Regions from separate parts of the Cupriavidus sp. 05T42 genome, predicted to be linked through region 4. Evidence: predicted binding sites of a transcription regulator. Region 4 holds the regulator's gene; each other region holds the start of a gene.
What was found. The regulator FNR, encoded in region 4, switches genes on or off when oxygen is low (the NO sensors DNR and NnrR bind a similar motif). The targets are predictions, from matches to a motif close to TTGATNNNNATCAA.
Positions count from the first base shown of each region.

Region 1: hemN (oxygen-independent coproporphyrinogen III oxidase) is a predicted target of FNR. The motif match lies at 985-998, and genes of this name have one in related genera.
Region 2: AC1EJR_RS24255 (DASS family sodium-coupled anion symporter) is a predicted target of FNR. The motif match lies at 1,198-1,211, and genes of this name have one in related genera.
Region 3: AC1EJR_RS09350 (fatty acid desaturase) is a predicted target of FNR. The motif match lies at 1,474-1,487, and genes of this name have one in related genera.

Region 1 is NZ_JBFTLH010000012.1:116,866-119,065, reverse strand. Features, by position in the region: gene AC1EJR_RS17585 (ABC transporter substrate-binding protein) at 1-859, opposite strand, end outside; gene hemN (oxygen-independent coproporphyrinogen III oxidase) at 1,060-2,200, shown strand, end outside.
Region 2 is NZ_JBFTLH010000024.1:80,597-82,796, reverse strand. Features, by position in the region: gene AC1EJR_RS24255 (DASS family sodium-coupled anion symporter) at 1-1,081, opposite strand, end outside; gene AC1EJR_RS24250 (tyrosine-protein phosphatase) at 1,372-2,133, shown strand; gene AC1EJR_RS24245 (acetate/propionate family kinase) at 2,152-2,200, opposite strand, start outside.
Region 3 is NZ_JBFTLH010000005.1:300,812-303,011, reverse strand. Features, by position in the region: yybP-ykoY riboswitch at 1-150, opposite strand, end outside; gene AC1EJR_RS09350 (fatty acid desaturase) at 219-1,388, opposite strand; gene guaD (guanine deaminase) at 1,539-2,200, opposite strand, start outside.
Region 4 is NZ_JBFTLH010000006.1:299,191-301,390, reverse strand. Features, by position in the region: gene AC1EJR_RS11020 (sulfite exporter TauE/SafE family protein) at 215-973, opposite strand; gene fnr (fumarate/nitrate reduction transcriptional regulator Fnr) at 1,058-1,783, shown strand; gene AC1EJR_RS11010 (hypothetical protein) at 1,812-2,057, opposite strand; gene AC1EJR_RS11005 (hypothetical protein) at 2,054-2,200, opposite strand, start outside.

The DNA of each region.
Region 1 (2,200 bases), on a different contig from region 4:
TGACCACCACGCCCCCCGCGTAGTTGCCGCCGAGAATCTCGCGCGCCGAGGCCGGGCTCACGGCCGACAATCCCACCAGAAAACCGTACCAACCCTGCGAGGCCAGCGCGCGGCCAAGGCCGCCGTAGGCAAGCGTGTCGCCGGCCACGATGACCGCGCCGGGCCGCGTCGCGGCGATGCGGCGCGCGCCGTCATCGACACTGCCGGTCAGCGTCACGGCGCGCGTACCGAGGTCGCGCTCCATCCGATCGAGCCACGGCGAGCCCGCCGCGAGCGTGCCGGCGGCGAAGTCGGGCGACACGGCCAGGACGATGTTCTTGAGGCCGTAGCTGCGCAGCTGCCGCACGGCGGCGTCCAGCTCGGCCTGATAGTCGGCGCGCGTGAACCAGATGTTGTCGGCGGCAAGCGAAAGCCCGGAGAGCGGGGCGACGATCTGCACGCCGCGCCGGCTCAGTTCGGACGACGTGGCCAGCGCGGGCAGCAGGGTGTCGCCGGGGCCGAACAGCACGTCGATATGGTCCGACTCGGCCATGCCGATGGCCTGCGAGGTGCCGATGCGCGGGCTGGCATCGGCATCCCGCACCACGTGTACGATGCGCGGCCCCTGACCCGAGGCGTTCGCCGCATCGAACAGCACCTTGGCGCCGGCCAGGTAGTCGCGCGCCAGATCCGCTTGCGGCCCCACGCGGTCCAGCAGATGGCCGACCACCAGCGTGCGGCGCTGTGTGGCGGGCTGTGGTTGCGGCTGGGCGAAGGCGGCCGGCGCCGCGAGCATCGCGGCCAGCGTGCCGAACGACCGGAGCATGCGGCGGCGCGCCGGCGCGGCGGGCGACATCGTTCTGGGCGAGGCTGGGCGCATGGTCGGCGGGCGTTGGAATCGGGTGGAGGAGGGGACGGCGGGCAGAGCCTATCGGCCGTTCGTGACGCTCGGATGACGCCAACGCCCCACGGTGGCGGGGCTGCGGGCGCAAGCGCGGCGTGCGCTTGATGCGCGTCAAGGTGAGCGACGGCGCAGGGGCATAGCATCGTGACCATCTTCGCCCGCAAAAAGAGCGCACCATGTCCGCCCCCACCCTCCCCAGCATGCCTGCCGCCACGGCGTTCGACCGCCGCGCACTGGCCGACTTCCGCAGCCTGGCCGGCCGCATCGACGGCAACGGCCCCCGCTACACCTCCTACCCCACCGCCGACCGCTTCGACGCCGAAGTGGACGACGCCCGCTACCTCGCCGCGCTCGACGCCTGCCGCGCGGACTCCCCCGCGCCGCTCTCGCTCTACCTGCACATCCCGTTCTGCGAGAACATCTGCTACTACTGCGGCTGCAACAAGATCATCACCAAGGACCACGCCCGCAGCGCGCGCTACGTTGACTATCTCGCCCGGGAAATGGCAATGGTTGCCGGCCGGCTCGGCGAGCGCCGCGCGGTCATGCAATCGCACTGGGGCGGCGGCACGCCGACCTTCCTCGATCCCGACGAAATGCGTCGCGTAATGGCGGCGCTGACGCAACACTTCCACCTGCTGCCCGGGGGCGAGCACGCCATCGAGATCGATCCGCGCCGCGTGACCGATGCGCGCATGGCGCTGCTGGCGGAACTCGGCTTCAACCGGATCAGCCTCGGCGTGCAGGACTTCGACCCGGAGGTGCAGGCGGCGATCCATCGTGTGCAGTCCTATGAGGAAACGCGCGATGTGGTGCTGGCGGCGCGCCGGCTCGGCTTCCGCTCGGTCAGCATGGACCTCATCTACGGGCTGCCGCACCAGACCACCGAACGCTTCGCAGCAACCATCGACCGCGTGCTGACGCTGCGGCCGGACCGGCTCTCGGCCTACAGCTACGCGCACCTGCCGCATGTGTTCAAGCCGCAGCGGCGCATCGACGAGGCGGCGCTGCCGCCCGCCGGCGAGAAGCTCGACATCCTGGTGTCCACGATCGAGCGCCTGACCGCCGCCGGCTATGTCTATATCGGCATGGATCATTTCGCGCTGCCGGACGACGACCTCGCCATCGCCCAGCAGGCCGGGCGGCTGCAACGCAACTTCCAGGGCTACGCCACCCACGCGGGGCACGATCAACTGGGCTTCGGCGTCTCGGCGATTGGCGCGGTGGCCGGCCACTACGCGCAGAACGCGCGCACCACGGACGAGTACTACGACGCGCTGGACGCCGGCCGGCTGCCGGTGGCGCGCGGCTTCGGCA
Region 2 (2,200 bases), on a different contig from region 4:
TGCCGACGCCGAACACGATCAGCGTGCCCCACGGCGTGCGCGCCTGCATGGTCTTCCAGTCCATCACGCCAAAGCGCGGCAGCATCAGGATCACCAGGCCGACGAAGGTGATCGTCGCGGTGTCGAAGCTGTGCAGCTTGCCCTCGGTCGCCCAGAACACCAGCAGGCCGATGGCGACGGCGGCGAGACGTTTCTGCGGGCCGGTCATCGGCCCGAGCGCGGCCAGTTCGCGCTGCACGGCTTCCTTGCCGCCGGCAATCGCATCGGTTTCAGGCGGCAGCAGCCAGCGCACGAGGAAATAGAGCACCGCCGACATGATGAGCGCCCACGGCGCGCCGGCGATCAGCCATTGCAGCCAGGTCACGCGCTCCCCGAGCAGCTTGTCCATGAAGCCGGCGGTCAGCAGGTTCTGCGCGGCGGCGGTCTGGATACCGACGTTCCACACGCTGGTGGCCATCGCCACCATGATCATGATGCCGGCGGCGGTATTGGACTTCTTGTCCACGCCGAACGCGGCAATCACGCCCATCATGATCGGCACCGTGCAGGCGCTACGCGCGGTGGCGCTGGGTACGACCAGGCTGAGGATGATCGTGACCGCGATGGTGCCGATGAGGATGCGGCGCGTGCTGGTGCCGATGGCGGAGAGCGTGACCAGCGCGATGCGCCGGTCGAGTCCCGTCACGGTCATCGCAGCCGAGATGAACAGCGCGGCCGCCACCAGCGCGAGCGCCGTGTTCGAGAAGCCGGCCAGCGCCATGCCCAGCGCGCGCGAGGTGCCGTAGTTGACCGTGGAATCGGCCACCGTCGGCGCGAAGCCGATCAGGCCCGCCATCAGCGAGGTGATCATGATCGCGCTGGTCTCGTAGGTCACCGCCTCGGTGATCCACACGACCACGGCGAAGGCGAGGATGGCGAGCATGCGCTGCCCCGCGATGGGAAGCCCTTCGGGCGTAGGTATCAGGAGTACCGCGGCGAGCACGGCGAGGGCGAGGTACAAGCCCCAGTGGAGGGTCACCTTGGGGGTGACGGGCGCCGACTTGGCGGCGGCAGGTGCAGCAGAGATATGCGAGTCAGGCATCTTGACTTCCTAAGTGGATGAGCCTGTCGACGCGGTCGTCACGCAGGGTCGCCGCGGTCGACCCACGCATTATGAGAAGCGTGCCTGCCCATGCCAAGGCACCGCGTCAGCGCGATTTGTCCAGGATCAAGCCTCTGCAAGATCAGGCATCGGGGGCGACACACGGTGCGTCACGGCGGCGCAACGGATGGCGGACATTGGGCGATTCCCGATGGCGCCGCGTGTCCTCGATCTGAAATAATTGGGGACGATGTTGAAAACCCTTCGATCACCCTTAACCGGACACCGACATGGTGACTCACCCAACACACATCCGTCCGTGCCTGCCGCTGGAGACGATCAGCAACGCACGTGACCTCGGTGGCCTCGTCGGCGCGCATGGGCGCCGCGTGCGTCACGGCAAGCTCTTTCGCAGCGGCAATCCGGCGCTGGCCAGCGTGGCGGACCTGGATCGCCTGCATGCGCTGGGCCTCGACATGGTCATCGACTTTCGCTCGGCCGGCGAGAAGTCCCCGCAGGAGGCCGCCTTCGGTGAGCGCTTCCGCTGGATTCCCGTGCCGGTGCTGGAGGGCAGCATGGCGATGGACGTGCTGATGCCACGTCTGCGTGACAGCACGCCGGCGCAGGTCCACGCCTTTATGGTCGATGTCTACCGCGATTTCCCGGTGCGCTATCGCGACGCGTTCGGCGGCTTCCTGCGCAATGCGGAGACAGGCGGCACGCTGTACTACCACTGCACGGCCGGCAAGGACCGCACCGGCTTTGCGTCGCTGCTGCTGCTGTCCGCGCTTGGCGTGGCGCGGGACGACATCGTCGCCAACTACCTCGAGTCCAACCACTGGAACCGCCGCTTCAACGAGGCGATCCTCGCGCGAACCGAGGCGCTGGGCGTGCCGCCCGACGTCATCATGCCGTTGCTCGAGGTGCGGCCGGAATACCTGGAGGCGTCGATCGCCGCCATCGAGCAGGCGCACGGCGGCCTGGAGGCTTATCTGGCCGATGGTCTTGGCGTCGATATCGACCGCCTGCGCGGCCACTATCTCGAAGCCTGAGCCCGGCCGCCGCCGCTACTACAGTCCGCCGCGCTCGCGCAGGATGCGCGCGGTGGAGAGCGCAATC
Region 3 (2,200 bases), on a different contig from region 4:
CACGAAGCCCGCTCGGGTCCTGCGCTGCGTACGCCATAACCGTTGATGCTGGACACCACGGTCAAGTCTGTTGACGTACGCCCCTGTCTGCCGTGTGCCGCATTGCGCGGCGCGGTGAGACGAGGGCGGCTACTCCCCAATGGAAGTCGTAATTGTACTAAAAGGCGGCGGACACTGTCCACCGCCTTTGGCATGGCTGTTGGGAAATGCGGGTCAGGTCAGACCGGCACGGGCGAGTTGTCGCTGGTCTGGCGGCCGCGGAAGTCGGTCCAGCACAGGGCCTTGAAGTCGTACAGCTTGCAGCGGCGCGCCGTGCGGAAGTACCAGCGCCACGAGAAGTTCTCGATGATGATGCGGCCCGGCAGCGCATGCTCCAGCAGGGCCTGGGCGCGCTTGAGCCGGTACAGCGGCACGCTCATGTCCACGTGGTGCGCGGTGTGCTCCATGATGTGGTGGAGCGCGGCGCCGATGCCGAAGCGGAAGCGCAGGTGCACGGTGGTCGAGACGAACGGCTGGGCCTTGGCCCACATCGGCTTGGTGTCGTACCACGCCACGCTCGTGTGCGTGTGGTGGACATACAGCACGAAGCCCACGGTCAGGTTCCAGATCAGGAAGGGCAGCACGAAGCCGGCGCCGACCAGCCCCAGGACCGACTGGTCCGTGGCCACGGCCAGCCAGGCCAGCGCACCGATCCAGATGGCGCCGAAGGTGGCCACCAGCGTGCAGTCCCACATGAAGATCGCGCGGCGCGTGGCCATCTGGCGCTTGCTCGGGAAGAACAGCTTGAACCACCAGATCTCGATCAGGTAATAGAGTCCGGCGCCGAAGCCATTGCGGTAGACCCGCTCCATCACCCGGCGCCAGCGCGGCAGCGCGCGGAATTCCTCGAGCGAGTAGGGCGCCCAGACGAAGTCGAAGCCCTTGAGGTTGGTGTACCCATGGTGGACCACGTTGTGGCCGACTTCCCACAGGCTGTAGGGCGTGAGCGACGGCAGGAACGTCAGCCGGCCGAGCCATTTGTTCAGGCCACGGCGGTCCGTCAGGCTCTGGTGGCAGGCATCGTGGCCGATGATGAACAGCCGGGCGATCACCAGACCCAGCAGCACGCCGAGGCCGAGCTTGGCCCACCACTGCGGCGCCAGGACCACGCCGGCCAGCACCGCGGCGAAGATCGCGTAGTCGAGCGCGAACAGCGTCAGCGCGCGTGCCACGCTGCGCTCGCCGAGCGGAATCAGCCAGCCACGGATGGTCTTGCGGTTAGGGAAGGGGGCCTCGAAGGCGATGGGTTCCGGCAGGGGAACGCCGGCGAGCTTGCGGGGCGGGTGGGCAGGGTGGGAAGCCGGCTCAGCAGTCTGGGCCGGCGATACATCCAGAGATCGGGCAGTCATGTCAGTCTTTTTGGGTCTGTCTTGGCGCACCCGATAGCCGGGGGCGGGCAATGCGACAGCCTAGAAGGCTTTGATGACGGTTGTGTTGATGCTGGTCAAGGCGGACGGGCGACAACACGTATTTGCCTGCTGTCCGTCGCCCAAAAGCGATCAACCCGCCAGTTCCCGCGTGGCTTCGCCCATGATGTAGACGTTGTCCACTACGCGGTCGTCGCCGAGCATGGCGAAGGCGAACAACTGCTCTTCGAGCGTCTCGGAGCGGCTGCTGCGGCGGGCGATCAGCGGCGTGGCCTCGGGGTCCAGCACCAGGAAATCGGCCTCGCAGCCCACGGAGAAGCTGCCGATGCGGTCCGCCCAGCCCAGCGCCTCGGCCGCGCCGCGCGTGGCCAGGTAGAACATGCGCAGGGCGGTCAGGTGGTAGCCGCCCATGCGCGCCACCTTGTGTGCCGCGTTCATGGTGCGGAACATCGAGAACGAGGTGCCGCCACCCACGTCGGTGGCCAGTGTCACGTTCAGGCGGTGGGCATCGGACTGGTGGAAGTCATAGAAGCCGCTGCCCAGGAACAGGTTCGAGGTGGGGCAGTGCGCCACGGCGGCGCCGCTGTCGGCCAGCCGGCGGCGGTCGTCCTGGTCGAGGTAGATCGCGTGGCCGTAGAACGCGCCGGGGCGCAACAGGCTGTAGCGGTCGTACACGTCCAGGTAGCTGCGGGCGTCGGGGAACAGCTCGGCCACCCATTTCACCTCGTCGCGGTTCTCGGCCACGTGGGTCTGGATGAAGGCGTCCGGATGCGCGCGCGCCAGTTCGCCGCAGG
Region 4 (2,200 bases):
TGTGGGGACGGATCCGGCAAGCCAATGCTGCCTCGGACCCATGGACACGCATCCCAGATCAGGGATGCCGGCCCGGCGACGCCAGGGAATTACGTGGCGCGATACCGTGGTTCTCGCGATTGTATGGCATTCCCGCCCCCCTCCGCAACCCGCCCGCCGCCCGGCGTGGCGAATGGCACGAACCGGGGCGGCCTGTCCGCCGCCCGGAATCGTCCTAGAACACCACGCAGAACCCATGCGCAGCCAGCGTCTCCGGGAGCCAGACCGCCCGCGCCACGCCCACGATGCCGAAGCCGATGATCAGCACGCCCGCCACGGTCCGGACCGCCGGCCGGCGCGACACATGGCGCACATAGCCCGACAACCCCGAAATCACCAGTAGGTTTGGCAGCGTTCCCAACCCAAAGGCGAACAGGACCAGCGCGCCCGACGCCGCATTGCCGGCCAGCAACGCCATTGCGAGTGCCCCATAGACCATCCCGCACGGCACGATCCCCCAGGCGAGTCCCAGACCGAAGCGCCGCAGCAGCGGCGCATGCCGGGCCAGGCCGGCAGGCAGCCTGATACCGAGCGCGCCCATGCGACCCACCACCCCTTGGGCCATGCGCACCGCGAACGCCTCCAGGCGCGTCGCACGCATGGTGCGCCCACGCAACAGCCAGAAGCCCGACATCACCAGCATCGCTCCGCCTGCGCCATAGAGCCATCGCTGCACAGGCAGATAGTCCTGCTTCCATACGGTGGCGCCGACGGCACCCACCACCGCCCCCAGCAACMCGTAGGTGGTCAGGCGGCCGGCGTGCATCGCCAGCAATTCCACGAGCCAGCCGCGCGGCGAGCGATGGATCGTCACCGGCACGCGCACCGCCGCGCGCTGCTCGGCCGCCATCGCAATGCCGCCACACATCGCAGCACAGTGGACGCCACCAAACAACGCAACGATAAAAACGCTGAAAAGCACACCAAATGGCAACGGTCCCTCGCTTCCGCGTCACTTCACGCGGTAAAATTGATCTGTCGCGCCCTCGCTGCAATGCGCATCACCAAGAGCCCTCAATTGCTTACCTCCATACCCGTCACCGAGATCTCGCCCCGCTGCTCTACGTGCGGGATGGGCCAGCTTTGTCTGCCGGTAGGCATGTCGCACCAGGACCTCCTGAAGATGGACACGCTCGTGCAGGAACGCGTGCGCGTGCACAAGGGCGAAACGCTTTACCGCATGGGCGATCCGCTCACCGCCGTCTATGCCGTGCGTTTCGGCACGCTCAAGACGCACGTGACGCTCGAAGACGGCCGCTCGCAGATCACCGGCTTCCATCTGCCCGGCGAGATGGTCGGTATGGATGGCCTCGGCGAAATGCAGCATGCTTCCGATGCCACGGCCCTCGAGGATGCCGAAGTCTGCGTCGTACGCTTCAACGACTTGCAGGCGCTCTCGTCTGACCTGCCCTCGCTGCAAACCCAGTTCCTGCGCTTGATGAGCAAGGAGATTTCGCAGGACCAGGTGATGCTGATGACGTTGGGTTCGATGCGGGCCGAGGAGCGGCTTGCCGCGTTCCTCGTCAATCTTTCCGATCGCCTGTCGGCGCGTGGCTACTCGTCGAGCGAGTTCGTATTGCGCATGAGTCGCGAGGAGATCGGCAGTTATCTTGGCCTGAAACTCGAAACCGTCAGCCGCCTGTTCTCTCGTTTTGCCGAGGCGGGCCTGATCCAGATCCGCCAGCGCCACGTCAAGCTCATCGACATGGCCGGCATCAAGCAGATCTACAACCGCTCCTGCTAAGGCCGGCTCGCCGGCGCCGGTGCACTCGCTACTCGAGTTCATCGGTATCGCTGAGCGGCGTTGGCATGGTGTAGAGCGTCAGGCCGCTCGACAAGGCGCAGAACAGCCACGCCAGCAGGAATCCCACGGTATAGATCGCCTCACGCGACGCGTCGACCGGATGACCGAAGAAGCTCAGGTCACTGGGATCGACAATCGAGAACACCGTTGCCGTGGCCACGCCGCCCATCAGGAACGCTGGCCACATCACCCACATCAGCCAGCGTAGTCTCATGGCCGCCTCGCCGTGTCATTGACATGGGCGTCGGCACGCACGGCGGACCCATCCAGCTTCTCCACCACCAGCCCATGCCGCGCGGCATCGCGCACCGGCACGTCGGCGTGGGTATTGGCGAGCCAGATCGTCACACCACAGCC